One region of the Arthrobacter sp. TE12232 genome, then DNA from elsewhere that is predicted to be linked to it. Evidence: riboswitches for the same ligand, from Rfam matches in the RefSeq annotation. Region 1 holds a riboswitch; each other region holds the start of a gene.

Evidence for each region. Region 1 has a riboswitch for S-adenosylmethionine ahead of ACVWZ7_RS12690 (DUF1737 domain-containing protein). Riboswitches for the same ligand answer to the same signal wherever they lie in the genome.
Region 2: another riboswitch for S-adenosylmethionine. It lies ahead of ACVWZ7_RS17660 (aminotransferase class V-fold PLP-dependent enzyme); the one in region 1 lies ahead of ACVWZ7_RS12690 (DUF1737 domain-containing protein).
Region 3: another riboswitch for S-adenosylmethionine. It lies ahead of metX (homoserine O-acetyltransferase MetX); the one in region 1 lies ahead of ACVWZ7_RS12690 (DUF1737 domain-containing protein).

The regions. Positions count from the first base shown of each region.
Region 1 is NZ_JBSSFK010000001.1:2,857,438-2,867,557, forward strand. It holds gene ACVWZ7_RS12670 (UDP-N-acetylglucosamine 1-carboxyvinyltransferase) at 1-284, shown strand, start outside; gene ACVWZ7_RS12675 (glutamate--cysteine ligase 2) at 392-1,579, shown strand; gene ACVWZ7_RS12680 (O-succinylhomoserine sulfhydrylase) at 1,576-2,784, opposite strand; gene ACVWZ7_RS12685 (rhodanese-like domain-containing protein) at 2,785-3,195, opposite strand; gene ACVWZ7_RS12690 (DUF1737 domain-containing protein) at 3,192-3,440, opposite strand; SAM riboswitch class IV at 3,540-3,654, opposite strand; gene ACVWZ7_RS12695 (ATP-grasp domain-containing protein) at 4,024-4,980, shown strand; partial or broken gene ACVWZ7_RS12700 (glycosyltransferase) at 5,057-5,809, shown strand; gene ACVWZ7_RS12705 (aminodeoxychorismate lyase) at 6,238-7,206, opposite strand; gene cls (cardiolipin synthase) at 7,300-8,775, shown strand; gene ACVWZ7_RS12715 (chorismate-binding protein) at 8,874-10,120, opposite strand, start outside.
Region 2 is NZ_JBSSFK010000001.1:3,943,108-3,953,227, reverse strand. It holds gene aroA (3-phosphoshikimate 1-carboxyvinyltransferase) at 1-523, shown strand, start outside; gene rsgA (ribosome small subunit-dependent GTPase A) at 507-1,622, shown strand; gene hisN (histidinol-phosphatase) at 1,699-2,511, shown strand; SAM riboswitch class IV at 2,684-2,797, shown strand; gene ACVWZ7_RS17660 (aminotransferase class V-fold PLP-dependent enzyme) at 2,832-4,262, shown strand; gene ACVWZ7_RS17655 (class I SAM-dependent methyltransferase) at 4,423-5,196, shown strand; gene ACVWZ7_RS17650 (Nramp family divalent metal transporter) at 5,350-6,636, shown strand; gene ACVWZ7_RS17645 (metal-dependent transcriptional regulator) at 6,653-7,366, shown strand; gene ACVWZ7_RS17640 (MFS transporter) at 7,363-8,679, opposite strand; gene ACVWZ7_RS17635 (hypothetical protein) at 8,842-9,213, shown strand; gene ACVWZ7_RS17630 (hypothetical protein) at 9,261-9,395, shown strand; gene ACVWZ7_RS17625 (DUF6325 family protein) at 9,534-10,004, shown strand; gene ACVWZ7_RS17620 (SHOCT domain-containing protein) at 10,041-10,120, shown strand, end outside.
Region 3 is NZ_JBSSFK010000001.1:1,094,087-1,104,206, reverse strand. It holds gene ACVWZ7_RS04940 (bifunctional o-acetylhomoserine/o-acetylserine sulfhydrylase) at 1-1,144, shown strand, start outside; SAM riboswitch class IV at 1,260-1,375, shown strand; gene metX (homoserine O-acetyltransferase MetX) at 1,387-2,562, shown strand; gene ACVWZ7_RS04930 (MFS transporter) at 2,732-4,114, shown strand; gene ACVWZ7_RS04925 (isochorismatase family protein) at 4,289-4,849, shown strand; gene ACVWZ7_RS04920 (hypothetical protein) at 4,852-5,490, opposite strand; gene ACVWZ7_RS04915 (SGNH/GDSL hydrolase family protein) at 5,578-6,441, opposite strand; gene ACVWZ7_RS04910 (alpha/beta hydrolase) at 6,536-7,192, shown strand; gene ACVWZ7_RS04905 (RNA-binding S4 domain-containing protein) at 7,224-7,460, opposite strand; gene ACVWZ7_RS04900 (DMT family transporter) at 7,494-8,459, shown strand; gene ACVWZ7_RS04895 (glycine--tRNA ligase) at 8,609-9,994, shown strand; gene ACVWZ7_RS04890 (GNAT family N-acetyltransferase) at 9,997-10,120, shown strand, end outside.

The DNA.
Region 1 (10,120 bases):
TATACGAGAACCGGGCCATCTACCTGACCGAGCTGAACAAGCTGGGCGCCCAGGTGCAGCTGCTCGACCCGCACCGGATCTACGTCAACGGGCCCACCAAGTGGCGTGCCGCCGAGGTGGGCTGCCCGCCGGCCCTGCGCCCCGCGGCCTGCCTGCTGCTGGCCATGCTCGCGGCTCGCGGCGTCTCGGAACTGCGGAACATCTACGTCATTGAGCGCGGCTACGAGGATCTGGCCGAACGGCTCAACACCATTGGCGCGAAGATCGAGTATTTCCAAGACTGATCCCAAGCAACGCGAGGTCTGATCGCGCCCGTCCGCAGGGGGATGGGCGCGAAGTGACCCGGCGTTGGCGTAGGGCGTGTCGGCGGTTCCTGACGCACAATAGATTTATGCGCACCTTCGGCGTGGAGGAAGAACTGCTGATAGTCGACCCGGAATCGGGCCGGCTGCTTGCCCTCGCCGACCTCATGCTGGCCAGCCTGCTCCCGCCGAAGCAGGACGCCGCCCAGGTTCTCCCGGGGCAGCAACCGGTCCACGAGGGCGGCGCCGACTTCAGCTACGAGCTCAAGCTCGAACAGATTGAGACCCAGACCCGGCCGTGCCTGGACTATAGGGAACTTCTTCGGCAGCTCAGGCAGGGCCGGGCCTTGGCAGACCAGGCCGCCCGCGTGCACGGCGGCCGAGTCGCGGCCTTGGCCACCTCGCCCCAAGGCGCCGCCACGCACCTCACCCAGAATCAGCGGTACATGACCATGCAGGAACGCTTCGGGCTCACGGTCCGGAACCAGCTGACCTGCGGCCTCCACGTCCACACCTTTGTGGAATCGCCGGAGGAGGGCGTGGCCGTGATGGACCGGATCCGCGACAAGCTTGCCGTCCTGATCGCCCTCAGCGCGAATTCCCCGTACTGGAACGGCGCAGAGACAGGGTTCGAAAGCTACCGCACCCAGGCCTGGAACCGCTGGCCGGGCTCGGGCCCCACGATGATCTTCGGCAGCCTGCCCGTCTACCGGCGGCTGGTGACCCGGCTGGTGGAAAGCAATGTCCTGATGGATGAAGGGATGATCTATTTCGATGCCCGGCTGGCTCGGCTGCATCCCACCGTGGAGGTCAGGGTCGCCGATGTCTGCCTGCGGGCCGAGGATGCGGCGCTGATCGCCGTGCTGGTGCGCGCCCTCGTGGAATCGGCGTCGCGGGAATGGAACGACGGCGTCGAGCCCGCCCCGGTACCCACGTTACTGCTGCGGATGGCCGCATGGCAGGCCAGCAACTGCGGACTGCGCGGGCAGCTCCTGGACTTTGGAACTTTCACCCCTGCCCCGGCCGCCGACGTCGTCCGGGCACTCGTGGACTTCGTTGCCCCGGTCCTTGAGGAACAGGGCGAGCTGGACCTGGTGCGCGCGGGCGTCGAGCGGATCCTGGCGGAGGGCACGGGCTCGCAGCTGCAGCGGGAGCCGTTCCGCGCCGGCGGGCTGGCCGCCGTCGTCGAACGGGCCGTCGAAGTGACGACGCAAGGGGACGCCGGCGGAGAGCCAGCCGGGCACGAGCCATCCCTGGGCCGGGTGCGCCGGGGCTAGACCTGCTTGAGCGCCTGGCCGAGGTCGCGGATCAGGTCCTCGACGTCCTCCAGGCCGACTGAAAGCCGCACCACGCCGTCGCTGAGCCCGATTGCCGCGCGGCCTTCCGGGCCCATGGCGCGGTGCGTCGTGGTGGCCGGGTGCGTGATGAGGGACTTCGAATCACCGAGGTTGTTGGAGATATCGATGATCCGCAGCGCATCCAGGAGCGCGAAGGCGGCCTCCTTGGCGGTGCGGCCCGGGGACGGCGAGAGTTCCAGCGTGAGCACGGTGCCGCCGGCCTTCATCTGCTTCGCCGCGAGATCGTACTGCGGGTGGGAGGGCAGCAGCGGGTACTTGACCCAGCTGACCGCGGGCTGCTGCTCAAGCCAGCCGGCCAGCCGCAGGGCGGAGGCGGAGGAATGGTTGACGCGCAGGGCCATGGTCTCCAGGCCCTTGGTCAGGACCCAGGCGTTGAACGCGGAGAGCGAGGGGCCGGTGTGCCGCATGAGCTGCTTGACGGGCCCGTCGATGAATTCCTTGGTCCCCAGGATTGCCCCGCCGAGCACGCGTCCCTGTCCATCGATGTGCTTGGTGCCGGAGTAGACGATCACGTCGGCCCCGAGGTCTCCGCAGCGCTGCAGCAGCGGGGTGGCGAAGACGTTGTCGACCACCACCGTGGCGCCGGCCGCGTGTGCCAGTTCGCTCACGGCGGCGATGTCCACGATCTCCTGCATCGGGTTCGACGGCGATTCGAAGAAGACCGCCGTCGTCGGCTCGGACAGCGCAGACTTCCACTGCTCGAGGTCCGGACCGTCCACGAAGACTGTCTCGACGCCCCAGCGCGGCAGGATCTCGTTGAGGATCACAAAGCACGAGCCAAACAGCGAGCGGGCGGCGACCACCCGGTCGCCGGCCCCCAGCAGCGCGCCGAGGGCGGTGAAGACGGCGGACATGCCGGACGCCGTCGCAAAGCATGCCTCGGTGCCCTCGAGCAACCGCAGCCGCTCCTGGAAGGTTGCGACGGACGGGTTGCCGTAGCGGGAGTAGACGAAGCGCTCGTCCTCCCCGGTGAAGGCGCGCTCGGCGGCGGCCGCGGACTCGTAGACGAATCCTGAGTTGAGGAAGATCGGCTCGGCGGTTTCCTGGAAGCCTGTACGGTCAAGGCCTCCGCGGACGGCCTGGGTGTCGGCCGCCCATTCGGCGGCGTCTGGATTGAAAGTCACTTAAATCTTTCCGAGGTTGGTGGGCAGGCCGCGGTTCTTCCAGCCGTTGACGGTGCGTTCGCCAAAGCGGTCGGTCTCGCCTTCGAAGCCCTCAAGGACGTTGTAGGAGGTGTAGCCGGCCTGCGTCGCGGCCGTCGCTGCGGCGATCGACCGGGCGCCGGAGCGGCACAGGAATACGAGCTCGACGGCGGTGTCCTCGGGCGCCTGGCGCTGGAGCTGTTCCACGAAGTGCGGGTTGGGCACCCCGCCGGCGAGGGTCCACTGGATGAAGAGAGGATCGTTGTCCGTGGCCTTCGTATCCGGGATGCCGATGTGGGCCCATTCGGCCTCGGTCCGGACGTCCACCAGGATGGCGCCGGCCTCCAGCTTGGCCCACGCCTCGTGCGGGCTGAGGTCTCCGGCGTAGCTCATGCGTGGCCCTCGAAGGCGTCTTCGGCACCAAACTCGTCACTGTCGAGTTCATCCACGGCGTTGGCCACGGCGGCGTCTGCGCTCGCAATTGCGGCCGGCAGGACCAGGGCCTGCGCCACGATCACCGTGCTGCCGTTGAAGGTGGCGGCGGGGCTTCCGTGCAGGACATAGCCCTCGGCCAGGGCGGCCGACACGCGCTCACAGAAGGCGCGGTCGTCGGCGCCGGTGAACAGGCGGTAGGCCAGTTTGTCCTCGCCGGCGGGAGCTGCGGCGGGGGCTGTGCCGGGGGCGGCTGCTGTACCGGGTACAGCGGGTATGGATGTGTCGGGCACGACGGATCTCCTCTTTCACGCTTGCAGCTCGAATGGTCGATATGCCGAGTATTCACCTGAGGCACCCCGCCGCGAAAGGGAGGGTTGCCGACCGGCCAGTCAGGGCTTGGCACCGGTTCTCATTACTCCCCAAAAACGTAACACTTACGACGCCGGCCCGCACCGCCGCCGTCGTCATGTTCCGTAACCGGACCGCGTTTCCGCGGGGTGACACACGCGGCGGACTGAGAAATCAGAGTTGCGGGGTGAGAACCGGGTGCGGCGCCAAGGCGAGTAGTAGCGGGCTCCAGTTTCGGGTACTGCCCACTCGTGTCCGCCGGGAGTTTGCGCAGTCTACTGAGGGGATCGGACTGACACGTCGGCCCGTCCCACGTTTTCTGTGGATCAAGTTATCTCTGCGTGCAGTTGTCTGTCCCTCAATTTTTGTCTGAATCGGTGGCCCGAACCGCCGGAGCCGCAGCCGCGGCCCTGCGGGTGACGGCGGAATGGAGCAACCGTGGGCCCGCGCATACTGGTTACTGGCATTGCAGGCGCCGCCGGCCGGGCCGTCGCGGCCCAGCTAGCAGCCCGCGGCATCCCGTGCCTCGGCTCCGACGCCCGCGACGTCACCCGGCAGGGCGAGGACGCCACCACCGCAGCGGCAGTCAGGCTCCTGCCGGCGACGGACCCGGACATGGTCCTGGACCTGCGCCGGCTGGTGGACCGGGAAGCCATCAACGTCATCATTCCGACCCTCACCGTGGAACTCCCGGTCCTGGCTGCGGCCCGCGCCGGATTCGGCCGGGACGTGCGGATCATCGTCGGCGACCCTGCCGCGGTGGCCCTCGCCAACGACCACCTGTTCACCGCATGGGCGTTGCAGGCAGCCGGCATTCCCGTCCCGCGTTTCGGGGTTCCGGGCGACCTCGCCGCCGCGCCGGCGTCCCTGGCCGACCTCAACGGTCCCGTCGTCGTCAAGCCGCGAACTTTCAAAGGCACCCACGCCGTCCACCTGCTGGCCGGGACCGGCTCCGTCAGCTGGAAGAACCTGCCGGCCGGGCAGCTGGTCCAGGAGTTCATCCCGGGCGCCGACTACGTGGCCCTGGTGTTCGGCACGCCGCCCCGCAACGCGATGGCGCCGGTGGCCGTGGTCCTTGAGAAGACAAGAACTCCGTACGGTCGGGCCGGCAGCGACGAAGTCAGCCGCAGGGTGCCGGCGGCCGAGGCCAACGATGTGCGGAAGCTGGGCCTGGCCGCCGTCCGCACGCTCGGGCTGACCGGCCCGGTCCAGGTCCAGATCCGCCGCCGCGCGGACGGAACCCCCGTGGTGCTGGGCGTCTGCCCGACACTCGGGGCGAACAGCACGTGGGCGCCCGAACTGCTCGACGCCGTCCTGGCAACGTTCATGCTCCCGGCATTCAACCCGGCGTCCTTCCGGCGATGCCCGGCGATTCCCGCCGATGCCCTGGGGTGAGGCGCCGGTGCCGGTCGGCCCGGCACAGGAACTCGTCCTGGTGTTCATCGGATTGCCCGTCCTGGCGGCGGCGGTGATGGCGGCTGTTGTTCTGGCGCTGGCCGTCTCTTTTGAGGTGCGGTCCGCGCGGTGTCGGCGCCGCCACGCGCCTACTCTCTGGCAGCAGTGGCCCACCGTGTCCATCATTGTGGCGGCGCACAATGGGGGCGGGCTTCTGGCGGACTGCATCCGGTCAGTCCAGGGGAGCCGGTATGAGCGGTACGAGCTGATCCTGGTGGATGCCGGCTCCACGGACGACACCCCGGAGCTCATGGCGGGGTTCGCCGCCGAGGACGGACGGATTGTGTTTGCGGGAAGGTCACCCGCCGCGGCGGCGGGATACGGGGCGGCACTGAACCTGGGCGTGGGCCGGGCCGCGGGGGAGGTGCTCATGTTCCTTCCCGCGGACGCCGTCCTCACCCGGCGGACCGTGGACCGGATGCTGCAAGCCTTCGACGTCGGGAGTGGCGGTCCCGACGGAGTCGGCGCCGTGTGGGGCGGCGAACGGACCCTCACTGCCGGTCCTGCCGCGCGGATCGTAGACCTGATAGGCCGCGGCTGCGGCGGGATGGCCCGGCGGGCGCAAGCGGCCTCCGGTTTCCTGCCCGTCTTCGCGGCAGGTATGGGCGCGGTGCGGCGTGACGTCCTGACGGAGATCGGCGGCTTCAGGGAGGACACTGGTGCCGCGCAGCTTGAGTTGGGCTGGCGGGTGCGAAGCGCAGGCTACCGGGTGGGATTCGCCCCGCGGGCCGTCATCACGGGCCAACACCCGGTGCGCGTCGGTGAGCTGTGGAGGCGGCGGGTGGCGCGCGAACGGTCGCTGCTTCAGTGCCTGGGGATCCACAAGTCAGCCGTTGGTGACCTCCGTCGGCGTCCGATGGGCGACTGCCTGGCGGCCATCACGGTTGCCGCCATCATCCTGCCAGCGGTCCGGACCGCCGGCGTGCTCGCGCTGGCCTGCCTCGCGCCGGCGAACCTCCTGTCCGGAGCCCGTCCCGGAGCCGAACCGCTTCCGGACATCTGGGCACAACCGGAGGCCTGGGGGCTCGGCGGCGCAGTCGTCCTGGCGGTGTTCTGCGCCGGGGCTCTCGCACTTGCCGTCGACGGCACGATCAGCAACCTGCGTCACTTGTGGGCACTCCCGGCGCTGCCGCTCTACGCGGTGTTCTCGGGGTTCGCCGTGCTGGCTGCCATCGGTGCGGAGTTCCGTGCCGCCGGCTATTCGATCGTGGCGAAGAGGGCGTTGAGCTCGGCCGTGAGCTGCCGGCGCAGTTCCGGGGTGCCGATTTCCTGGCCGTCGATGTGGTTTACCGGCGCCAGGAGCCGGATGCTGGAGATCAACCAGACGGCGTCGGCGTCCAGCAGGTCCTTGGGCTCCAACGGGCCGTAGCCCAGCTCCCAGCCGGCAGCCTTGGCGGCCGTGAACAGGGCGCCCTGCGAGGTGCCCGGGAGGATGCCGCTGTCCAGCTGCGGGGTGATGAGCCGCCGGATCGTGCGAACGCCGCCGGCGCCGTCGTCCGTCGTTTCCAGGTGCGCCAACAGAACAGTCGACGTCGGTCCCTCCAGGACCCGGCCGTCCGCGGATGTGAAGATGACATCGTCCGCGCCGTGCTCGTGGGCGTAGCGCAGCGCTGCCATGTTCACGGCGTAGGAGAGGGTCTTGGCGCCGAGCAGCAGCCAGGGCGCGCGCTCGCCGACTTCGCTGTCGTAGCCGCGGTCCAGCAGGATGACGTCGATTCCGGTCTCGCGCTGCCGGCGGCCCGCCGCCCCGGGGGCGGACGCCTGGACCCAGCAGGTGGGGGCGGCGGCGCCTTCCGGCCCGCGGGTGACCAGCAGCTTCACCACCACTTCATCATCGTCCGTGCCGCCGGCTGCGGTCACGGCAGGATCCTGGCGCCGGTACTCGCCGATGGCGGTCTCCACCGCGCGCCTCCAGGCGTCCTCGGCGGGGATATCCAACTCCAGCAGGCGGGCAGAGCCGGCCAGCCGGGTCAGGTGCGCCTGGATCTTGCGGGGCCGGCCGCCCACGGCCAGCAGTGATTCGAAAACGCCATCGCCGCGGGTGGCGCCCAGGTCCGTGGCCATCAGTTGCGGCTTCGATGCGTCAGCAACGCGGCCGCCCTCGAACGCCGGATCGAGGAAGACCAGCACGGTCGCGGGCGCGGGCATAGTGGCAGGAGAGGTCATGGCTACAGCTTAGTCTCGGTAGTCCCGGGATAGGATTTGCTCGTTGCCCGTTCCGGAACTGTTCCGCGGGCCTGAAGCTTGAGGGGTTCGCCTGTGCTGTGGCCATTTCCGCTGGCGGAGACTTTACCGTCCTGGGCGGTCCTGATCCTGACCCTGGTCGACTTCGCCATCCGGGTGCTGGCCCTGGGCATCATCCCCGGGAACCGGCGGCCCACCACCGCGATGGCGTGGCTCCTGGGCATCTTCATCGTGCCCACCCTGGGCCTGGCCTTGTTCCTGCTGTTCGGCAACTTCCGGCTTTCCCGCCGCCGCCGTGCCCAGCAGGAGGCCGTCAACACCCGGGTCCGGGCGGGGACATCGGCGCTGCAGGCCGTCGAAAGCCGCTACAGCGGACCCGAATGGGTGGCGTCCGCCTCTGAACTGAACAAGACGCTGGGATCGCTGCCGATGGTGGACGGCAACAGCGTGGAGCTGCTGCCCGGCTACCCCGATTCCATCAAGGCGATGACGGAGGCGGTCCGCGGCGCCAAATCCTTCGTCAATGCCGAGTTCTACATCATGAGTTCGGACCACGTCACGGACGATCTGTTGACCGCGATGGAGGAGGCGGCGGAGCGCGGTGTCGAGGTCCGCGTCCTGTTCGACCACCTGGGCACACTCCGTATCAAGGGTTACCGCAAGCTGAAGGACCGGCTCAAGGCCAGCAAGATCCGCTGGCGGCCCATGCTGCCGCTCAGCCCGGTGCACGGCCAGTGGCGCCGGCCGGATCTTCGCAACCACCGCAAGATCATGGTGATCGACGGCGAGATCGCCTTCACCGGATCCCAGAACCTGATCGAGCCGTCCTACAACAATCCCAAGCACCGCAAGGTGGGCCGCGAATGGGTGGAGCTCATGGCCTGCCTGCGCGGGCCGATTGTCACCACCCTGAATGTGGTTTTCGCGACGGACTGGCTCAGCGAAACCGACGAATCCCTTGAAGCGCAGTTGGCGCACCAGCCGGAGTCCCACCCCGGAAACATCACGGCACAGGTGGTTCCCAGCGGCCCCGGGTTCATCACCGAGAACAACCTGCGACTCTTCAATACCCTCATCTACTCAGCTCAGCACAAGATCTCCCTCTGCAGCCCCTACTTCGTCCCGGACGACTCGCTGCTCTATGCGGTGACGACGGCGGCGCAGCGCGGCGTCGAGGTGGAACTCTTCGTCTCGGAAAAGGGTGACCAGTTCTTGGTCCACCACGCGCAGCAGTCCTACTATGAGGCGCTGCTCGAGGCAGGGGTACGGATATTCCTCTACAAGGCGCCGTATGTACTGCACGCCAAGCACTTCACGATCGACAACGAGGTTGCCGTGCTGGGTTCCAGCAACATGGACATGCGCTCCTTCTCGCTGAACCTCGAGGTCTCCGTGATGCTCCTTGGCGAGGACATCGTCCAGCGGATCCGTGCGGTCGAGGACACCTACCGCAGCATTTCGCACGAACTCGTGCTGGACGACTGGATCAAACGGCCCATGAAGGTCAAGTACGTGGACAACGTGGCGAGGCTGACGGCAACGCTGCAATAGCGCCGGCGTTGCTGGAACTGCTGTGTGGTGCCGTCCAGCGTCCAGGGACGTCAGATCTGGCGGAACTCAGCTTCGGGGAAACTCGGTCCTCGCGGAACTCAGCCTCGGGGAAACTCGGTGCCGAGCGCCGAGAGGACCCCGAATGCTTTGGTCCGGATTTCCTCGTATTCCTCCTGCGGGGACGAATCTGCGGTGACGGCACCGCCGACGCCGAGACTCAGTACCGCCGTTCCGTCGCCGAGGGCCCGGACCACCAGGGTCCGGATCGCCACGGCGAGGTCGGCGGCCCCGTTTAGGGAGAAATAGCCGATCGCCCCGGAGTACACGCCGCGCGGGGCGGCCTCCAGCCGGTCCAGGATGGCCATGGTGCTGACTTTCGGGGCGCCGGTCATCGAACCGGCAGGGAAGCAGGCGGCGACAGCCTCGGCCCGCGGCATTCCGGGCCGGAGCTGAGCGTCGATGGTGCTCACCATCTGGTGCACCGTGGCGTAGCTTTCGATCGCGCACAGCCGGCTGACGGCCACCGAACCCGGGACGGCGAAATGGCTCAAGTCATTGCGCAGCAGGTCCACGATCATGATGTTTTCCGCGCGGTCCTTCGCCGAGGTCTCCAGTTCCTGCCGCAGGGCCGCGTCCGCACCCGGGTCCGCATCCCGGCCGCGCGTCCCCTTGATCGGCTCGGCCCGCATCCTGCCGTCCGCGGCAATCTGCAGGAAACGCTCCGGAGATGTGCTCGCCACGGCGAGGCCGTCGAACCGCAGATAGCTGGCGAAGGGAGCCGGGTTACGGCGCCGGAGCTCCAGATAGGTCTGCCACGGATCCAGGCCGTCCGGGCCTACGCGGTGCGGGACCGCGGATGTGGCCGCGGTGAGCGCGGTGGTCAGGCAGACCTCGTAGGTATTGCCTTCCGCGATCTCCCGCTGGGCCTCGGCGACCTTGGCCTTGTAGCCGGCTTCCGCGTCTCGGGCCGTGAACTGCGGCGAGGCGAGCTGAGGCGCGGTCGAACGAAGTGCCGCGGATCCACTGGAGCCGGACACTCTGGAGCCGGACACTCCGGAACCGGGCGCCGCTGCGGCGGCCACGGCCCCGCGGGCGGTCCTCAGCCAGTCGTCGGCGTCGGGCGTGTCCAGGGCCAGCAGCCAGGCCGTGCCCTCGGCATGGTCCAGGACTACGGCGCGGCCGGCGAAGATCAGGCAGGCGTCCGGGGTGGGGGACGCGACGTCGGTGCCGCCGGTTTCGCGCTTGAGTTCGTAGCCCAGGTACCCGAGCCAGCCCAAGGTGAACCCGCACGGATAGTCTTCGGGGGCCCGGAGCGCCCGGCGACCCCAGACGCCGTCGAGCCAGC
Region 2 (10,120 bases), 1.1 Mb from region 1:
GCCCGCCGGGACCACGCAGGTCGGTGACCTCTGGCGCGGCATCCTGACCGCAATGGGCGCGACCGTGACGCTCGACGCCGGCACCCTGACCGTCACCGGCGGACGCGAAATCAAGGGCGGCGACTTCGACGAAACCAGCGAACTCGCCCCCACCGTCGCCGCGCTCTGCGCCCTCGCCACCGGCCCCTCCCGGCTGAGCGGCATCGCGCACCTCCGCGGTCACGAAACAGACCGGCTCGCCGCCCTCGTCGCCGAGATCAGCCGCCTCGGGGGCGATGCCGAGGAAACAACGGATGGACTCATCATCCGGCCCGCCAAGCTGCACGGCGGCGTCGTGCACAGCTACGCAGACCACCGCATGGCCACGGCCGGCGCCATCCTCGGCCTGGCCGTGCCAGGCGTCGAGGTCGAGGACATCGCGACCACGGCCAAGACGATGCCCGACTTCCCACGGCTCTGGGAAGCCATGCTGGCGCAGGGACCCACCACGGACGAGGACGGCGCCGGTGGCACGCAGCACTGATTCCTGGGACGAGTCCGATGTCCGGATCCGTCCGAACAAGAAGGGCTCCCGGCCCCGCACCAAGGACCGGCCCAGCTACGACGACGCCGTCACGGGCCGCATCATCACCGTTGACCGCGGCCGCTACACCGCCGTCGTCGGCGAAGGCACCCCCGGGGAACGCAAGATCATCGCCGCGCGGGCCCGGGAACTGCGCCGCAATCCCGTGGTGGCCGGCGACTTCGTCTCCCTCGTCGGGGACGTTACCGGTGAACCTGACACCCTCGCCCGGCTGGTGAAGATCCTGGACCGCAAGACGCTGCTGCGCCGCAGTGCCGATGACACGGACCCGATCGAACGGGCCGTTGTGGCCAACGCCGACCAGCTCGTGGTGGTGGTGGCGGCGGCCAATCCCGAGCCCCGGACCGGTTTCATCGACCGCGCGCTCGTGGCCGCGTACGACGCCGGCATTGAGCCGCTGCTGCTCGTCACCAAGGCCGACGTCAAGGATCCCGCCGAGCTGTTGTCCAATTACACGCACCTCGACTTCCCCGTCATCATCTCCAAGACGGCGGACTCCGCCGCATCAGGCATCGACGCCCGCTCCGACGACGGCCTTTCGGCCCGGCTCGACAAGGACGCCGTCTCCCGGCTCCGCGGCTACCTCGACGGCAAGGTCACCGTCATGCTGGGCCATTCCGGCGTCGGCAAATCCACCATGGTCAACGCACTGACCGGGGCCGAACGTGCCACCGGAGGCGTCAACGCGGTGACCGGCCGCGGCCGCCATACGTCTTCCTCCGCGCTGGCGCTAAAAGTCAACGATGCCCCGGCCGGCAGCTGGATCATCGACACCCCCGGCATCCGGTCCTTCGGGCTGGCCCACGTGGATCCGGACCGGATCCTGAGGTCCTTCCCGGACCTGGAACCGGGCACGGACGATTGCGAACGCGGCTGCAAGCACGACTCCACCGCCGTCAACTGCGGCGTCGATGCATGGGTTGCGGCCGGGCATGCGGGTCCCTCCGGGCCGGCAAGGCTGGCCTCCCTGCGCCGGCTGCTGGGCACAGACCCGCGGATGGAAGCGCAGGACACCAAGGAACTCGGCACTGTGTCCTAATCCGGCCCCTCACCGGCCCGCGGCGCAGCACCGCGGCCTCCCGGCGGCCCGCCCGCTTAGACGGTAGTTTGGAACCATGAGCCAAACCGATTCGAGCTACAACGATGACCTGCGCCTTGCCCATGTCCTGGCAGATTCCGTCGATTCCCAGACCATGAGCCGCTTCAAGGCGCTGGACCTTCGGATCGAGACGAAGCCCGACCTCACCCCGGTCACCGACGCCGACAAATCCGCCGAAGAGGCCATCCGCGGCCAGCTCTCCCGCTCCCGGCCGCGCGACGCGGTCCTGGGCGAGGAATTCGGCAGCTCGGGCCACGGCTCCCGGCGCTGGATCATTGACCCGATCGACGGCACCAAGAACTTCGTCCGCGGCGTCCCGGTCTGGGCCACCCTGATCGCCCTCGTTGACGAGGGCGAACCGGTGGTCGGCGTCGTCAGCGCGCCGGCCCTGGGCAAGCGCTGGTGGGCGGCCAAGGGCGCGGGCGCCTACACCGGCCGCTCCCTGGCCTCCGCCACCCGGCTGAAGGTGTCCAACGTTTCCAAGCTCGAGGACGCGTCGCTGTCCTACTCCAGCCTCGGCGGCTGGAAGGAACGCGGAAACCTGGACGAGTTCCTGGGCCTCACCGAGGAAGTGTGGCGCACCCGCGCCTATGGTGATTTCTGGTCCTACTGCCTCGTGGCCGAGGGTGCGGTGGATATCGCCTGCGAACCCGAACTGAACCTCTACGACATGGCCGCCCTCGTGCCGATCGTCACCGAAGCCGGCGGCCGCTTCACCTCGCTCGAGGGCGAGGACGGCCCCTTCGGTGGCAACGCCCTGGCCACCAACTCGATCCTCCACTCAGAAGTGCTCAAGCGGCTCAACCCCGGACTTGACGACCTCCTCTAGGATCGTCCGACCTTTCTCAACAATCGAACAAACGACGGCGGCGGCCCCCATTCCGGGGCCGCCACCGTCGTTTCTTCGGCCGACGTGCGCATTGCAGCGCGCACGTAACAAAACGCTTCACATTCGGAGGCCGCCTTTTCCCCGGCTGCACCGATGTCCTACGCTCGATGCAGGTCACGAGTGCCAGCGCTAAACCCCGGTTTGCTGGCCGGCAACCCTCCAGTCGCGGTGGGGTGCCCCGGGTGACGACCTGGCCGGTCCGGAACGGACCCGGCAAGCGCGGATTCCCACGATGTGGGGTCCTGTTCGAGTGAGGTCCCATGACAACTGCCATTTTCCCCGCCGCCCGCGAAGTCGACGCACGGTTTGCCGCCGCCGCACGCCCGCTCGCCGCCGTCACGGGCGCCGAGATCCAGTCCCCGCTGATCAAGGGCGGCCACGCCCGCTACGCCAACCTCGATTACGGCGCCTCCGCCCCGGCCCTGTCCGTTGTCTCGGCCTACCTGAACGAAATCCTGCCGTACTACGCCAGCGTCCACCGCGGCGCCGGCTACGCCTCCCAGATCAGCACCTCGGTCTACGAGAACGCCCGGGACATCGTGCGGGACTTCGTGGGCGGCCGGCCGGACGATTCCGTCATCTTCACCCGCAACACCACCGATTCCCTGAACCTGCTGGCCGGGTGCCTGCCGTTGCAGGACGGCCGGCCCGCCGGCGAGGTCATCTACCTCGACATCGAACACCACGCGAACCTCCTGCCCTGGCAGAACGTCCCGCACCGCAGCGTCGTGGCCGCGCCCACCCTCGCGGCCACCATCGACCGCTTGCGGGACGAGCTCGCACGCGGCGGTGTGAGCCTGCTGGCCGTTACCGGCGCCTCCAATGTCACCGGCGAGATCCTGCCGATCCGCGCCCTCGCCGCGCTGGCGCACGAGTACGGCGCCAGGATCGTCGTCGACGCAGCGCAGCTGGCGCCGCACCGGCGGATCGATATCGCCGCCGACGACGTCGACTACCTCGCCTTCTCGGGTCACAAGCTCTACGCCCCGTTCGGCACGGGCGTGCTGGTGGGGCGCACGGACTGGCTCGACGCCGGCACCCCGCACCTGGCTGGCGGCGGCGCCGTCCGCGACGCCCGGCTCGACTCCGTCAGCTGGACCACCGGACCGGCCCGGCACGAGGGCGGCTCGCCGAACGTCCTGGGCGCGGCCGCGCTGGCCCGCGCCACCCAAGTGATCGCAGAGCTGGACCCGGCACAGTGGTACGCCCACGAGGACGCCATCCGGTCCTTCCTGGTCGAAGGCCTCCAGCGCATCGAGGGCGTGACCGTACACCAGATCTTCGCCGACTCGTCGTCTGCCGACTCGTCGCTTGCCGACGGTCAGCCGGGCGCAGGCACCATCGGCGTCGTGAACTTCTCCGTGGAGGGCTACGACGCCGGGCTGGTGGCCGCCTACCTGTCGGCCGAACACGGGATCGGCCTGCGCGACGGCCGCTTCTGCGCCCACCCGCTGCTCAAGCGGCTCGGCCTGCCCGCCGGCTCCCTGCGGGCCAGCTTTGGCCTGGGATCCCGACTGGAGGACGCCGAGCGCCTGCTGGCCGGCCTGCGGCAACTGCGGCAAACAGGGCTTGGCTGGGATTACGTGGTGGATGCCGGCCGCTGGGTGCCGGCCAATGACACCCGCAGCTACCCGCACTGGGCGCCGAACACGCCGGGCACTGCCGGCGCCGCGCCCTGCACCCTGGACTAGGCACTGTTTGGACTGGGCACTGCTGACTGGGCACTACTGACCAGGCGCTGGGGATCAGGCGCTGGGGATCAGGCACTGCGCCGGTGCGGTAAATTCGAAAGGTACCTGAACCGGCAGGACCTTCCCCGAAGGAGATCGCACGTTGCACAGCGTGCCCAAAATGCATGGCAGGCCCAAACTGCACGCCGGGCCCAAGCTGCACAGTCAACGGCGCCAGGAACTCGGACAGAGCTTCCAGGACGGCGGAGAGCACTACGACCGCGTCCGCCCGGGCTATCCGCAGGAATCGGCCGACTGGCTGATCCCGGCGGGGGCCAAGGACGCCGCGGACATTGGCGCCGGCACCGGCAAGTTCACCGCCCTCCTTGCCGCACGGGGACTGCACACGGTGGCTGTGGACCCCTCCGCCGACATGCTCGAGCAGCTGCGCCGGGCCCTGCCGGAGGTTACGGCCGTCGAAGGTACCGCGGAGCACACGGGCCTCGAGCCGGGAGCCTTTGATCTCGTCACTGTCGCCCAAGCCTGGCACTGGTGCGATCCCCGCCTGGCCAGCACCGAGATCGCCCGGATCCTCCGGCCACACGGAGTCCTGGGCCTGGTCTGGAACCAGCTGGACACCGCTGTGCCGTGGGTACACCGACTCTCCCGCATCATGCACGCCGGGGATGTCCACAAACCGCACTTCCGGCCGCCCGTGGGCCCCGAGTTCACCGCGTTGGAGAGCCACCTGACCCGATGGGAAGACGCTGTCACCGCGGAGGACATCAAGGAGCTGGCGAAGTCCCGCAGCTACTATCTCGCAGCGTCGGAGGCCACCCGGGCCAAGGTCATGGCCAACCTCGACTGGTACCTGAATGAGCACCTGGGCCATGCCCCCGGCGAGATCCTCCGGCTGCCCTACCTGACGCAGACGTGGCGTGCCATCCGGGCCTGACCCCGGGCCGGATTGCAGGGGAAGGCCATCGGGGCTTATTGTTTCGGTATGCCTAATAATTTCTTGTAGGCTGACAAAACTTTGACGCCGGCCATTTTCCCGCCGGCGCCGGCCGCCGCGTCAACGAGGACGCGCCAATCACGGGAGCTGTCAGTGTTGGACGTAAAGGGACACGAACAACCGCCGCAGGGCGCCCGCACCTATAAACATCCGGGTGCCCACAAGGCGCTGATCGGCCTGCTGGGCCCGGCGTTCGTGGCGTCGATCGCCTACGTCGACCCCGGAAACGTGGCCGCCAACCTGACCGCCGGCGCGAAGTACGGCTACCTTCTGGTGTGGGTCCTGGTGGTCGCCAACATCATGGCCGTCCTGGTCCAGTACCAGTCCGCCAAGCTCGGGGTTGTCACCGGCAAGAGCCTGCCGGAGATCCTGGGCGAGCGGCTCAAGCCGTTCTGGCGCCGCGCCTTCTGGCTGCAGGCCGAAATCGTGGCCGCCGCCACCGACCTCGCCGAGGTAGTGGGCGGCGCAATGGCGCTGTACCTGCTGTTCGGCCTCCCACTCCCCCTGGGCGCCGTGATTGTCGGCGCGGTGTCGATGCTCCTGCTCGCAGTGCAGGCCCGGGAGAAGCAGCGGCCGTTCGAATTCATCATCATGTTCCTGCTCGGCATCATCACCATCGGCTTCCTGGCCGGGCTGATCATCAGCCCGCCCGATCCGAGGGCCGCCCTGGCCGGGCTGATTCCCGGCTTCCAGGGCCCGGACACTGTCCTCCTGGCTGCCAGCATGCTCGGCGCCACCGTCATGCCGCACGCCATCTACGTCCACTCGGCCCTGTCCCGGGACCGGCACCGGCCCGACGAGCACCAGCATGTCCCGCCGTCGGCTGTCGCCCGCCTGGTCCGGGCCACCCGGTTCGACGTCGTGGCCGCGCTGGCCATCGCCGGCATCGTCAACATCGGGATGCTCCTCCTGGCCGCCTCCACTCTCGGCGGCGAGGACGGCACGGACACCATCCAAGGAGCGCACGCCGCCATCTCCGCCAACCTCGGCCCCGTCGTCGGCGTGGTCTTCGCGGTCGGGCTCCTCGCATCGGGCCTGGCGTCCACCTCGGTGGGCTGCTATGCCGGCGGAACCATCATGCAGGGCCTGCTCAAAATCCGGATTCCTGTCATGGCCCGCCGTGTGGTCACCCTGATTCCGGCCGTTGTGCTGCTGGCGGTCGGGTTCGATCCCACGTGGGCACTCATCCTGAGCCAGGTGGTCCTCAGCTTCGGGATTCCCTTTGTCCTGGTCCCTCTGGTGGTCCTGACCAGCAACAAGCCCCTGATGGGCAGGTTTGCCGACGGGTTGGCCCTCCGGATCGCCGCCATCATCAGCGTGGTGCTCGTCGTGGCACTCAACCTGGTCCTGCTCTGGCTCACGTTCTCCGCCCGCGGCTGACGGTAGGCTTGGGTTTGTGAAGACCAGTACGCCCTCCTCCTCGATCGAGGACTACGTCAAGGTCATCTACTCGTTCACCGAATGGCAGCAGAAGCCCATCACCTCCACCCAGCTGGCGCAGCGCCTGGGGGTCGCCAATTCCTCGGTGTCGGAGATGGTCCGCAAGCTCAAGGACCAAGGCCTCGTAGACCACAAGCCTTACAGCGCGGTCACCCTCACCAGCGACGGGGTCCGGCTGGCCCTGTCCATGGTCCGGCGGCACCGGCTGATCGAGACGTTCCTCGTTCAGGAACTCGGGTACCGCTGGGACGAGGTCCACGACGAAGCCGAGCTCCTGGAGCATGCCGTCTCCGACACCTTCATTGACCGGATGGCGGCGAAACTGGGGAACCCTTCCCGGGACCCGCACGGCGATCCCATCCCGGCCGCGGACGGCACCGTATTGATGCCCGCCGCGTTCCGCCTGAGCGAACTCGACGACGGCCACACCGGCCGCATCACCCGGATCAGCGACGAAAACCCGGAACTCCTGCGCTACCTCGCCGCCGAGGACATCGACCTCGACGCCGAAGTGGAGGTTGTGGGGCGGAGGCCGTTCGGCGGCCCGCTCGTGGTCCGGATCGGTTCCGCCGCGGCGCCCCGTGAATTCGATTTCGCCGAGGAAGTCGCCTCGGCACTCTGGGTCCACAGCGACGCCGAGCACGCGGGCTGCAGCGTCCCGGAGCGCTAAGCCGGCTGCCCGTCCGTCACGGGCGGGTTCCGGATCCCGACGGCGGAAATCAGCGCGCCGGCCAGGAACAGCGCCGCTGTCACGGCCATGGTTCGCTGCAGGCCCGCCGTCGTGACCGCCGGTCCCGTGATGACGCCGGCGAACGCGATGGTCAGCAGGCCCGCGATGCGGGCCACCGCGTTGTTCACGGCGGAGCCGATCCCGGCCTCTTCCGGCTCGACGGCGCCCAGGATGGCTGCTGTCAGCGGTGCGACGGTGAGCGACAGGCCGAGGCCGAAGACCAGTAATCCGGCCAGGATCTGGCCGGCATAGTCCAGCGGGATCTCCACGCCCATCATCAGGACGAAGCCGGCGGCGCAGAGCAGGGGTCCTCCCGCCATGAACCAGCGGGAACCGAAGCGTCCGGCGAGGGCGCCCACCCGTGAGGACAGCAGCAGGAGCATCAGCGTCGGCGGCAGCAGGGCGAACCCGGCGGCCGTGGCGCCCAGGCCCGCCACCTGCTGGAGGTAAAGGCCCAGCACAAAGAAGCCCAGCGAGAGCGCGCCGTATATGGCCGTCGTTGCGAGATTGCCCCAGCCAAAATTACGCACGGCGAAGAGCCTCAGCGGCATCATCGGGTACGGGGTCCTTGCCTCGTGCACAAGGAACGCGGCCAGGCCAAGCACCCCGGCAGCCAGCGGCAGCCAGACCTGCGGAGCAGCCCAGCCCTTGCTGCCGGATTCAATGAGGGCGTACACCGTACCGCCCAGCCCTATCACCGCCAGGACCGTTCCGAGCAGATCGATCCGGCTGCCGGGAATCCGCCCGTGGTCAAGACCTCGAAGGCGCCGGAGCACCGGCCACACGGCGATGGCCGGAACCACATTGATGAAGAAAATGACACGCCAGGTGAGCACATCGACCGAAAGGCCGCCTAAGAGAGGCGCGGCAACGATCGCGCCGCTGGTCCAGGCGGACCACCGGCCGATCGCCAGGGCTTGCGCCGGACCGGTGAAGACCGTGACGATCAGGGCGAGCGAGCTCGGCACCAGGAGCGCACCGGCGATGCCCTGCAGTCCGCGGGCGACGATGAGCACCTCGGCGCTCCAAGCGAAGCCGCACAGGACGGACGTGGCGGTGAACCCAGCCAGGCCCCACTGCAGCACCCGGACGCGGCCGAACTGGTCCGACAGCGAACCGGCCACCAGGATCAACGCGCCCAGCGTCAGCAGGTAGGCATCCACCACCCACTGCTGGACGACCAGGCCGCCGCCGAGGTCCCTGCTGATGGCCGGGAGGGCGAGATTGACGACGGACCCGTCCAGGAAGGCCATGAAGGACGCCACGATGGCGACGTAGAGAACGTGCTGCTGTCGGGACACGGCTGCCGCCTTCCTCGCCGTCGGGCCGGGACCTCGACCGCCGGCGGTGTGTCGAGCCTAACACCGGGCCCCTTCGGTGGCTGGGGGCCGCCGTCGTTCCCGTATCGTTGAAGGATGGTTACCCGACGTGAAGCAGCCCAGATCCTCGACATTCCCTTGGAGATGGCGCACCGTCACGGCATCCCGTCCCGCTTGTCCGAGGCCGAGCTCGGTGAGCTGCTGGACCATCCCCCGGCGTGGCTGCTCCAGTCCAAAGCGAACCGGACCGGGAAGCGCCCTGTCTGGGTCCAGCTCACGTGTGCGGTTTGCGGATTCTCTGAGGCGGCCCGGCCCAAGAAATGGTGGCCGGAGTTCACCTACGTCTGTTGCGCCCACCATGAGGCCCGTGAAATCCCGGTCCTCGGGCCCGGGCTCGTGCGCAGCGTGTACGACGGCGTCGGCAGCCGCTTCGCAGGCATCGTGGACGCCGAGGTTCCCGAGGCGTAGCTTAGAAAGAGGGGCTACTCCGGGCCCCTGCCGTGAGGGAGAGCACCATGCCTGACAAGACGCCGCACCAGAGCGTGTCGAAAAAGTCGGTTAAGACGATCAAGGAAAAACGGGCCGAGAAAAAGGCCAAGCATATCGTTGACGCCCACACCGACCCGGTGGCGCACATCAAGAAGCGCTGAACAATGCTGAAGGCCGGAAGCTGTTGCTTCCGGCCTTCAGCATCTCACCCGGCTCGGGTGGTGACGCCCCGGCGGCGGACGGCCACACTAGGACCAGCGCGCCGGACAGCGCGCTCGAACCAGACCGGAGGAATGCCAGTGACAACCACACCGGAGACCGAGGCCCACGGGCCGGTCGACTTCGTACTCCTTGAGTTCCCCATGACGGGACTGACGGGCCGGGCCAGTGAGGAACTCGTCAAACTCGTCGAGCAGGGCGTTATCCGCCTCTTCGATCTCCTCGTCGTCATGAAGAACGAGGACGGCACTGTGGAAGTGCTCGAACTTACCGACCCGGGCGGGCCGGCGGCGGGGTTCTCCTACTTCGAGGGCGCACAGACAGGGCTTCTGGGCGACGACGATATCGCGGAGGCGTCGGCCGCGCTTCTCCCGGGGACGGTCGCCGCGCTGATTGTCTACGAGAACACTTGGGCAGCGCCGTTCGTAGCGGCCGTTCGCGAAAGCGGTGGCGAGCTCGTCGGGAGTACACGGATTCCCGCGCCGGACGTCATGGAGGCGCTCGACGCCCTCGAGGCCCGCGACGCCGCGACGCCAGCAGCCGACGCATAGGCCCTGACGCAGAAGAAATGTGAGAGGAGAGCAATTATGGGACTTCTTAGGGGTATGGCCCGGACGGCCGTGGTTGCCGGGACGGCATCTGCCGTCAGTGGCCGCGTCCAGCGCCG
Region 3 (10,120 bases), 1.8 Mb from region 1:
GATCGGCAACCCCACGCAGGACGCGGTGGAACAGCGCGTGGCCAGCCTGGAAGGCGGCCTCGCCGCCCTGCTGCTCAGTTCCGGCCAGGCCGCCGAGACGTTCGCGATCCTCAACATCGCCGAGGCCGGGGACCACGTGGTCGCCAGCCCCAGTCTCTACGGCGGCACCTACAACCTGCTCGCGCACACGCTGAAGAAGTTCGGTATCTCCGTGACCTTCGTTGCGGACCCCGACAACCTGGACCAGTGGCGCGAGGCCGTCCGGCCCAACACGAAGCTGTTCTTCGGCGAAGTGGTCTCCAACCCCCGCCAGGACGTTCTGGACATCGAGGGCGTTTCCAAGGTGGCCCACGAGGCCGGCGTGCCCCTGATCGTCGACAACACCCTGTCCACCCCCTACCTCATCCGGCCGATCGAGTGGGGAGCGGACATCGTGGTCCATTCCGCCACCAAGTACCTCGGCGGCCACGGTGCCGCGATCGCCGGCGTGATCGTGGATTCGGGCAAGTTCGACTTCGGCAAGGACCCCGAGCGGTTCCCCGGCTTCAACACCCCGGACCCCACCTACAACGGACTGGTCTACGCCCGCGACCTCGGCGCCGGCGGCGCGCTCGGGGCCAACCTCTCCTACATCCTCAAGGCCCGGGTCCAGCTCCTGCGCGACCTCGGCTCCGCCGTGTCCCCGTTCAACGCATTCCTCATTGCCCAGGGCATCGAGACCCTTAGCCTGCGCGTTGAACGCCACGTGGCCAACGCCACCAAGGTGGCCGAATGGTTGGAGGCGCGGGACGACGTCGAATCCGTCGCCTACGCCGGGCTGCCATCCAGCCCCTGGTACGAGCGCGGGCGCAAGTACGGGCCCAAGGGGACCGGCGCCGTCGTCGCGTTCAACATCGCCGGGGGAGCGGAGGCCGGCAAACGCTTCGTTGATGCCCTCGAGCTGCACTCGCACGTCGCGAACATCGGCGACGTCCGCTCCCTCGTGATCCACCCGGCGTCGACCACCCACAGTCAGCTCTCGCCCGAGCAGCAGGCCGTGGCCGGCGTGAACCCCGGCCTGGTGCGGCTCTCGGTCGGACTGGAACACATTGACGACATCCTTGCGGACCTCGACGCCGGATTCCGCGCGGCCAAGAGCGCCTAGCTCCACCGGACAACCGGCGGCCGGCCTCCCACGGACGGGGAGTGCCGGCCGCCGGCTGTCACACGGAAGTCACAATCTTCGTCATTTCCGCACGCTGTTTCGTACACTCATAAAAGGTCATGAGTGCCAGCGACAGCCCCGGCTTGCTGGCCGGCAACCCTCCATTTGCGGCGGGGTGCCCCGGGTGAAGACCTGGCCTGCCGGTCAGCTGACGGCAGGCAAGCGCGAAGTTAGGTCCTCATATGACGATTGCCGTCACCCGCAGTGGTGAACCCGAAACCAAACCAACCCGGAACTCCGTTTCCGCAAGACCCGCCGCCCAAGCTGACCGGGTGCCGGACGGGACCGTCCGGTACCTCAGGATCGGTGACCTGCAGCTCGAATCCGGGGTCCAGCTGCCGGATGTGGTCCTCGGCTTTGAGACGTGGGGGACCCTGAATGCCGATGCCTCCAACGCCGTCCTCATTGAACATGCCCTGACCGGCGACACCCATGTGACCCGCGGTGCCAGCGAGGAGCCCGGCTGGTGGGAACAATTGGCCGGACCCGGGGCCCCCGTGGATACGGACAAGTACTTCGTCGTATCGATCAACATCCTGGGCGGCTGCTACGGCTCCACGGGACCCTCCACGCCGGCCCCCGACGGCCGCCCCTGGGGATCGAGGTTCCCGCTCGTGACTCTGCGGGACACGACCTCCGCCGAGGCGCGGCTGGCCGATGCCCTGGGCATCGACAGCTGGTACGCCGTGCTGGGCGGTTCGCTCGGCGGCGCGCGCGCCCTTGAGTGGGCCGTGACCTACCCCGCGCGGGTCCGGCGCTGCGCCGTGATTTCCGTCGGCGCCAGCAGCACCGCAGAACAGATTGCGTTCGCTCAGGCCCAGACCCTGGCCATCCGCCAGGACCCGAACTTCAACGGCGGGGACTACTACGGCGGCCCGGAACCCGAAGCGGGGCTCGCCCTCGCCCGCCGGATCGCGCACATCACCTACCGCTCCGCGGCCGAGCTCGACGACCGGTTCGGCCGCAACGCCCAGGAGTCCGAGGCGCCCCTGGAAGCCGGATCGCTGGCCGGGCGCGGACGCTATCAGGTCGAAAGCTACCTGGACCACCAGGGCAACAAACTGGTCCGGCGTTTTGATGCCAACAGCTACATCGCCATCACCGAGGCGCTCATGAGCCACGACGTCTGCCGCGGACGCGGAAGCCTCCGGGACTCCCTGGCCCCGGCCACGGCCGAGTTCCTGGTGGCGGCCGTGGACTCGGACCGCCTGTACTTCCCCGCCCAGTCCCGTGCACTGGCCGAGGCCCTGCCGGGGGGCCCCGAGCTGCACATCATCGAGGCGCCGATCGGCCACGACGGCTTCCTCACCGAAATCGGGCAGCTCAGCGGCCAGTTGCGGAGCAATTTCTTCGCCTAGCCGCCGCTCACGGCTGTGCATTTTTGCAGATGCTCTCTGCACTAATGGTCGTTGTGGCTCACGGCCCCGGGAACCATACTCGTTGGGAATAGCGCTGTGTGTGCTAATTCACACAACATCTCAGCCCAATGGTCCACGGGGTGTCGAAGGCGACACCGAAGGAGTTGTCATGAGCACGGAAAACGCTGCCGCGACGCGCGCAGGCGAGCCCGACGTCAAGACGTCCGGCCTGAAGAAGGTGGTGGCGGCCTCCATGGCCGGCACCGTGGTGGAATGGTACGAATTCTTCCTCTACGCATCCGCGGCCACGCTGGTCTTTGGCAAGGCCTTCTTCCCGAATTCGCAGACCGAACTGGACGGAATCCTCGCGGCGTTCCTCACGTACGCCGTCGGCTTCGTTGCCCGCCCGATCGGCGGGATCGTCTTCGGCCACTTCGGCGACAAGTTCGGCCGCAAGCAGCTGCTCCAGCTCAGCATCATCCTGGTGGGCGTGTCCACGTTCCTGATGGGCTGCCTGCCCACCTTCGCGCAGATCGGCTACTGGGCCCCGGCGCTGCTGGTCTTCCTTCGCTTCGCCCAGGGCTTCGCCGTCGGCGGGGAATGGGGCGGCGCCGTCCTGCTCGTCGCGGAGCACAGCCCCAGCAAGTCCCGCGGCTTCTGGGCCAGCTGGCCGCAGTCCGCTGTTCCGCTGGGCAACCTCTTCGCCACCGCGGTGCTGTTCATCCTGTCCTCCGTGCTGTCCTCGGCGGACTTCCTTGGCTGGGGCTGGCGGGTCGCCTTCTGGCTCTCCGCCGTGATCGTCCTCATCGGTTACTACATCCGCACCAAGGTCAGCGACGCCCCGATCTTCCTGGAAGCACGCAAGGAAGTTGAGGCAGGGCACAAGGGCTACGGCGTTGCCGAGGTCTTCCGCCGCTACCCCCGCGGCGTGTTCACCGCGATGGGCCTCCGCTTCGCGGAAAACATCCTGTACTACCTCGTGGTCACCTTCTCAATCACCTACCTCAAGACGGTGGTCCACGCCGACACCGCCCGGATCCTGCTGCTCCTGCTCGTGGCCCACTTCATCCACTTCTCCGTGGTGCCCATGGTCGGCCGGCTCTCGGACAGGGTGGGCCGCAAGCCCGTCTACATGGCCGGCGCCGTTCTGGGTGCGACCTGGGGCTTCTTCGCCTTCCCGATGATGGACACCGGAAACGATCTGATCATCCTCGCCGCGGTCATCATCGGCCTGCTCTTCCACGCCCTGATGTACGCCGGGCAGCCGGCCATCATGGCCGAGATGTTCCCGACCCGGATGCGGTACTCCGGGGTGTCCCTCGGTTACCAGGTAACCTCGATCGTGGCCGGTTCGCTCGCGCCGATCATCGCCGTCGCGCTGCTGGGCCAGTACAAGTCCTCCGTCCCGGTGGCCATCTACCTCCTGATCGCCTGCGCGATTACCGCCGTCGCCGTGTTCTTCCTCAAGGAGACCCGCGGCGTCTCGCTCCACGACGTCGACGCCGCCGACGCCCAGGGCACCGCAGACCTCCTCGCCGCCGGCAAGCGGTAAGCCGCCGGCCCGGGGAAACATGGCCCGGGGAAACCTGTTGAGTGGCCGACGGCCCGGATTCGCGCACCGCGCGGACCCGGGCCCTCGGCGTTAACGCTGCTCATGATCTCAGCGTTGCTTGGGCCGCGGGGATTAGAGTGGGCGGGCAGGCAAGCCCAGGATCCGGGAGGCATTGTGACCACGCTCGTCAACCGACCCAACACGGCACTGGTCGTGGTGGACATGCAGCTCGGCGTCGTCGCGGGGGCCTACCGCCGCGACGACGTCGTCGCGACCATCGCCGCCCTCGTGCAGAGGGCACGCGACGCCGGGGTGGACGTCATTTGGGTGCAGCATGGCGGCGAGGAGCTCCCGCGGGGCAGCGACGCCTGGCAGTTCGTGCCGGAGCTCGTGCAGCGTGATGCGGAGCCGCTTGTGCCCAAGGAGTACAGCGACGCCTTCGAGGCTACGGACCTGGAGTCGGTGCTGGCAGACCGCGGGATCGGCCGCTTCTTCCTGGCCGGCGCGCAGACGGACGAGTGCATTCGCTCGACCCTCCACGGCGGAATCACCCGAGGCTACGACGTCACGCTGGTCGCAGACGCCCACACGACCGAGGACCTGAGCGAATATGGCGCGCCGCCGCCGGAACTCGTGGTGGCCCACACCAATCTGTACTGGCAGAACCACAAGGCCCCGGGGCGGACGGCCGGAACCGTCAACGCGGCCGATATCGACTTCGCCAGCCTTTTGTGATCCTAGCCCTTCATGATTTCAGCGCGCTGGGACATGTAGTCCTCCATGGACAGCTTGCCGTCGCTGTACTGCTGGTCCAGCTCGGCGAGCTTGCGGGCCCGGTAACCCTGCGGGGCCGACGGCGTCTCGGGCGCCTGCGGCTGCCCTGCACCCGGGTCGGGTTCGTGCCGCTGCGGCTGGGGCGGGTTGTTCAGGTACTCCGGGCTGTCCTCGTAGGGAACGGGTGATCCGTAGCCGGCCGGGCCCGGATACTGCTGTCCGGGGTACGGCTCGGTCGGGAACGGCTGGTCCGGGAACCGCGGGCCCGGGTACGGCTGGCCCGGGGTCTCCCCGCCCGGGTACGGCTGGCCCGGGTTCTGCGGGTTCGGGTACTGCTGGCCGGGATACGGCTGATTGGCTTCTCCGGTCTGCTTCGGCGCGCCCAGTTGGCCGAAGCCGCCAAAGTAGTCCTGCTGCGTGTACCCGTCCCGCGGCTGGTTGCTCTGGTTTGGCGGGTTGCCTTGGTTTGCCGGGTTGCTTTGGTTTCCGGGGAACCGGCCGAACTGGCCCGGCACGTTCTGGTTCCGGCCGCGGGCGGACCTCCGGTAGAGGCGCACTCCCATGGGAATCAGGAACGACAACACAATGATCCAGAAGAACATACTGCTCACGGTACGGGGCCTTTCAGCTGCTGGGCCTCTTCATTTGCGGGGCCTGAGGAGTGTGCCTCCAGCTTAGGCCCCGCAGGCTCAGGACCGTACCGCGTCCTCGGTGCCCGGCGGGCCTTCGCCCGAGCCCAGCGGTACGCCGGGCCCGAACACCGGCCCCGGCAGGGGCCGCTTGGCCGTCACGCCGTCGCCCGAGGAACGGTGCCGCAGCCGCCGCACCACCCACGGAACAAAATATTCCCGGGCCCACACAAGGTCCCCGCTGCGGGCCTCCCGCCAACTGCGCTGCGGCATCGGCTTGGGGGCGAGCGGCTCCAGGGTGTGTTCGACGTTCAGCGAATCCAGGACCATCGCCGCAATCGTATGGTGGCCCAGCGGCGAAAAGTGCAGCCGGTCAACATCCCACATCTGCGGATCATTAAGCTGGCGCAGAGACCACATGTCCGCGATCACGGCGTCGTGGCGCGCGGCGATCGTGCGCAGGTTTTCGTTGTAGATGGCCACCTTGCTGCGGATCCGTCCGAGCACCGTGGATCCTGTGTCCGGACCGTTGAACAGGACCACGGTGGCGCCGCCCAGGCTCAGGATCTGCACCACCGAGTCCAGCCTTTCGGCCAGGACGTCCGGATCCCCGCCCGGGCGGATGAGGTCGTTGCCGCCCGCGGAGAGCGTGATGAGGTCCGGCTTGAGGGACAGGCAGTGCGCCAACTGCTGGTCGACGATCTGCTGCAGGAGCCTGCCGCGGACGGCCAGGTTGGCGTACGCGAAGTCGTTGTGGCCGCGGCTGAGCTCCTCGGCCACCCTGTCGGCCCAGCCCCGGTGGCCGCCCGGGCTCGCCGGCTCCGGATCGCCGATGCCTTCCGTGAACGAGTCGCCCATGGCCACGTAACGGGTCCACGGGTGGGTCACGACGGTGTCCGCTGACGTCTCCGGTGAATTTTCCATGGCTTCGGTTTCGCTCACGTTCTTATCCTGCACTCTTCCTGTCAAGCTACGCCACCGTAGGTTGTTACCGCCGGGTAACTGTAAGAATGGTTCCATGACTCACGCTGATGCCTTCCCCGCCCCTGTCGTCGAATGGTCCAAGCCGGAGCAGGAACGTGCGGGCAAGCCGCTGATTGTCCTGCTCCACGGCTACGGCGCCAACGAACAGGACCTGCTCAGCCTGGCGGACATGCTCCCGCAGGAATTCGCGGTAGCCTCCGTGCGCGCCCCGATCGCCATGGGACCGGGGTTCACCTGGTTCCCGCTGACGGCGTCCATCGACTATTCGCTCGACGCCGTCAAGGCCGCCGCGGCGTACGTGCAGGACTGGATCGACTCCATCAAGGCCGACCACCCCTCGGTGACGCTGCTCGGATTCTCGATGGGCATGGCCATGGCCACCACGCTGCTGCGGCAGCGGCCGGCGGACTTCGCCGCCGTCGTCGGGCTCTCAGGTTTTGCCGTCGACGCCGGCGGTGACCCCAGCTTCCGCGATGCCGAACTGGACGGCACCGTGCCGATGTTCTGGGGACGCGACCAGCAGGACCCGGTGATCACCCCGGACAAGATCGAGTTCACCATGGGCTGGGTGCGCAAGCACGTGAAGCTCACCAAGGTCCTGTACACCGGCATGTGGCACGGCATCAACCAGCAGGAAATCGGTCACGTCTCCGAGTTCCTCACGCACGCGGTCCTCAACTCCAGGAAGTAGCCGCCCGGACGGCTGGCCAGGGGTAAGCCGGCTAGGATCCTGCGGGCGCGCTGATCCGCACGGTCTGGCCGTTCACCGTGACGGTGTCGCCGTCGTGAAGCTGCCGCCCGCGGCGCTCATCAATTTCGCCGTTGACCTTGACCAGCCCGTTCTTGATCAGGTCCGCAGCCTCCACACCGTCCTCCACCAGATTCGCGAGCTTCAGCAGCTGGCCCAGCCGGATCATGGTGTCGCGGATGGTGATGTCTTCAATTTCCGGATTGCTCATATAGGCAATGATGCCTGACCTAAGGTGGCACCAATGACGCACACACCCCGGCTCCCGCTCATCGCGGGGCTGCCTATGGCCGTCGCGGCGGGGTTGTTCATACCGTTGCAGGGCCGGATCAACGGCGCGCTCGGGGTGCAGCTCCGCGACGGCATTGGTGCCGCCGTCGTCAGCTTCAGCACCGGGTTAGTGGTGATGGGCGTCATTTCCGTGGCACTGCCCAAGGGCCGGGCAGGGCTGGCCCGGATCCTGCCGGCCGTGCGCGAACGGCAGTTTCCGCGTTACTACGTCCTGGCCGGCTGCATCGGGGCGCTTTTCGTCTTCGCCCAGTCCTTCACCGTGGCACTGCTCGGCGTTGCCCTCTTCACTGTGGCCGCCGTGACGGGGCAGACCCTCAGCGGTCTGTTGGTGGACCGGATGGGAATCGGGCCCGCGGGGAAGAGGCCCATCACCGGTATCCGGGTGCTCGGCAGCGTGCTCACCGTCGCCGCCGTTGCGTGGGCGGTGTCGCCGAGATTCAGCGCCGGAGAGTCCGTGCTGCAGCTGCTTCTTCCCGTGCTGCTGCCGCTTCTGGCCGGGTTCCTGATGAGTTTCCAGCAGGCCATGAACGGCACCGCCACCGTCCACTACGGGTCCCCGATCGCCGCGACCCTCGTGAACTTCATCGCCGGGGCCGTCCTGCTATGGGCGGCGTGGCTGGTCAAGCTTGCCGTGTCCGGTGCCGGCAATCCTCTGCCGGGGCAGTGGTGGTACTACCTTGGCGGGCCGCTCGGGTGCGTCTTCATCGGCGTCGGCGCCCTCCTGGTCCGCAGCCTGGGCGTGCTGGTCACGGGCCTCGGGATGATCGCCGGGCAGCTGCTGGGATCCCTCGGACTGGACCTGGTTTTCCCGGTCCCCGGGACCGTCGTCGCGCTGCCCACCGTCCTGGGCACCCTGCTGACGCTCGGTGCCATCATCCTGGCCACCCTGCCCTGGCCGCGGGGCGCACTGAAGCGGTAGCGTGCCGGTAGGCTTGGAGATTGCATCGCCGTGTTCGTATCGCACACTTCGCATCGCACTGTTCGTATCACCCCGTCCGGCAACCAGCCGGCGACCCGGGCCTGACACCGCGGACCGCACCCAGCGGCCCTGTAGAAATTGGAGTTACCATGGCAGCAAAATCCGTCCTCGACCAGATCATTTCCCTCGCCAAGCGACGGGGTTTCGTTTTCCAGGCCGGTGAAATCTATGGTGGCTCGCGTTCTGCCTGGGATTACGGGCCCCTCGGCGCCGAGCTCAAGGAAAACATCAAGCGCCAGTGGTGGCAGTCCGTGGTCCGCGGCCGCGAAGACGTCGTAGGCCTCGACTCCTCCGTCATCCTGCCCCGCCAGGTCTGGGAAGCCTCCGGCCACGTCGAGGTCTTCTCCGACCCGCTGGTGGAGTGCCTGTCCTGCCACAAGCGCTACCGCGCGGACCACCTTGAGGAAGAGTACGAGGAGAAGAAGGGACGTCCTGCCGAGAACGGCCTCAAGGACATCGCCTGCGCCAACTGCGGCACCCGCGGCCAGTGGACGGAGCCCCACGAATTCTCCGGCCTGCTCAAGACCTACCTCGGCCCTGTCGCCAGCGAGGAAGGCCTGCACTACCTGCGGCCCGAAACCGCCCAGGGCATCTTCGTGAACTTCAGCAACGTCCTGACCACCTCGCGGAAGAAGCCGCCGTTCGGCATCGGCCAGATCGGCAAGTCGTTCCGCAACGAGATCACGCCGGGCAACTTCATCTTCCGCACCCGCGAGTTCGAGCAGATGGAAATGGAATTCTTCGTCGAGCCCGGCACCGACGAGCAGTGGCACCAGTACTGGATGAAGGAACGCATGTCCTGGTACACGGGCCTGGGCATCCGCGAAGAGAACCTGCGCTTCTTCGAGCACCCGCTGGAGAAACTCAGCCACTACTCCAAGGGCACCACGGACATCGAATACCGCTTCGGTTTCCAGGGCTCGGAGTGGGGCGAGCTCGAAGGCATTGCCAACCGCACCGACTTTGACCTCTCCACCCATGCCAAGGCTTCCGGCGCGGACCTGAGCTACTTCAACCAGGCCACCAACGAACGCTACACCCCGTACGTGATCGAGCCCGCGGCCGGCCTCACCCGCTCGTTCATGGCCTTCATGATCGATGCTTACACCGAGGACGAGGCCCCCAATGCCAAGGGCGGGGTGGACATCCGCACGGTGCTCAAGCTGGATCCGCGCCTGGCTCCGGTGAAGGCAGCCGTGCTGCCGCTGAGCCGCAACGAGGACCTGTCCCCGAAGGCCAAGGACCTCGCAGCCCAGCTGCGCAAGAGCTGGAACATCGAGTTCGACGACGCCGGCGCCATCGGCCGCCGCTACCGCCGCCAGGACGAGATCGGCACCCCGTTCTGCATCACCGTGGACTTCGAGACCCTCGAGGACCAGGCCGTCACCATTCGCGAACGCGACACCATGAGCCAGGAACGCGTCTCCCTGGACAAGGTGGAGGGCTACCTGGCCGCGCGGCTGATCGGCGCCTGATCATGGCCATCGAATACCGGGAATGGCGGGAGGGCGACGACCTTGCGCTGCTGGAAATCTGGGGCGGCCCGGAGACCGTGCAGGCCGGGCAGTTCCGCGGCACCCTGGCGCCCTCGGGCAATGCGC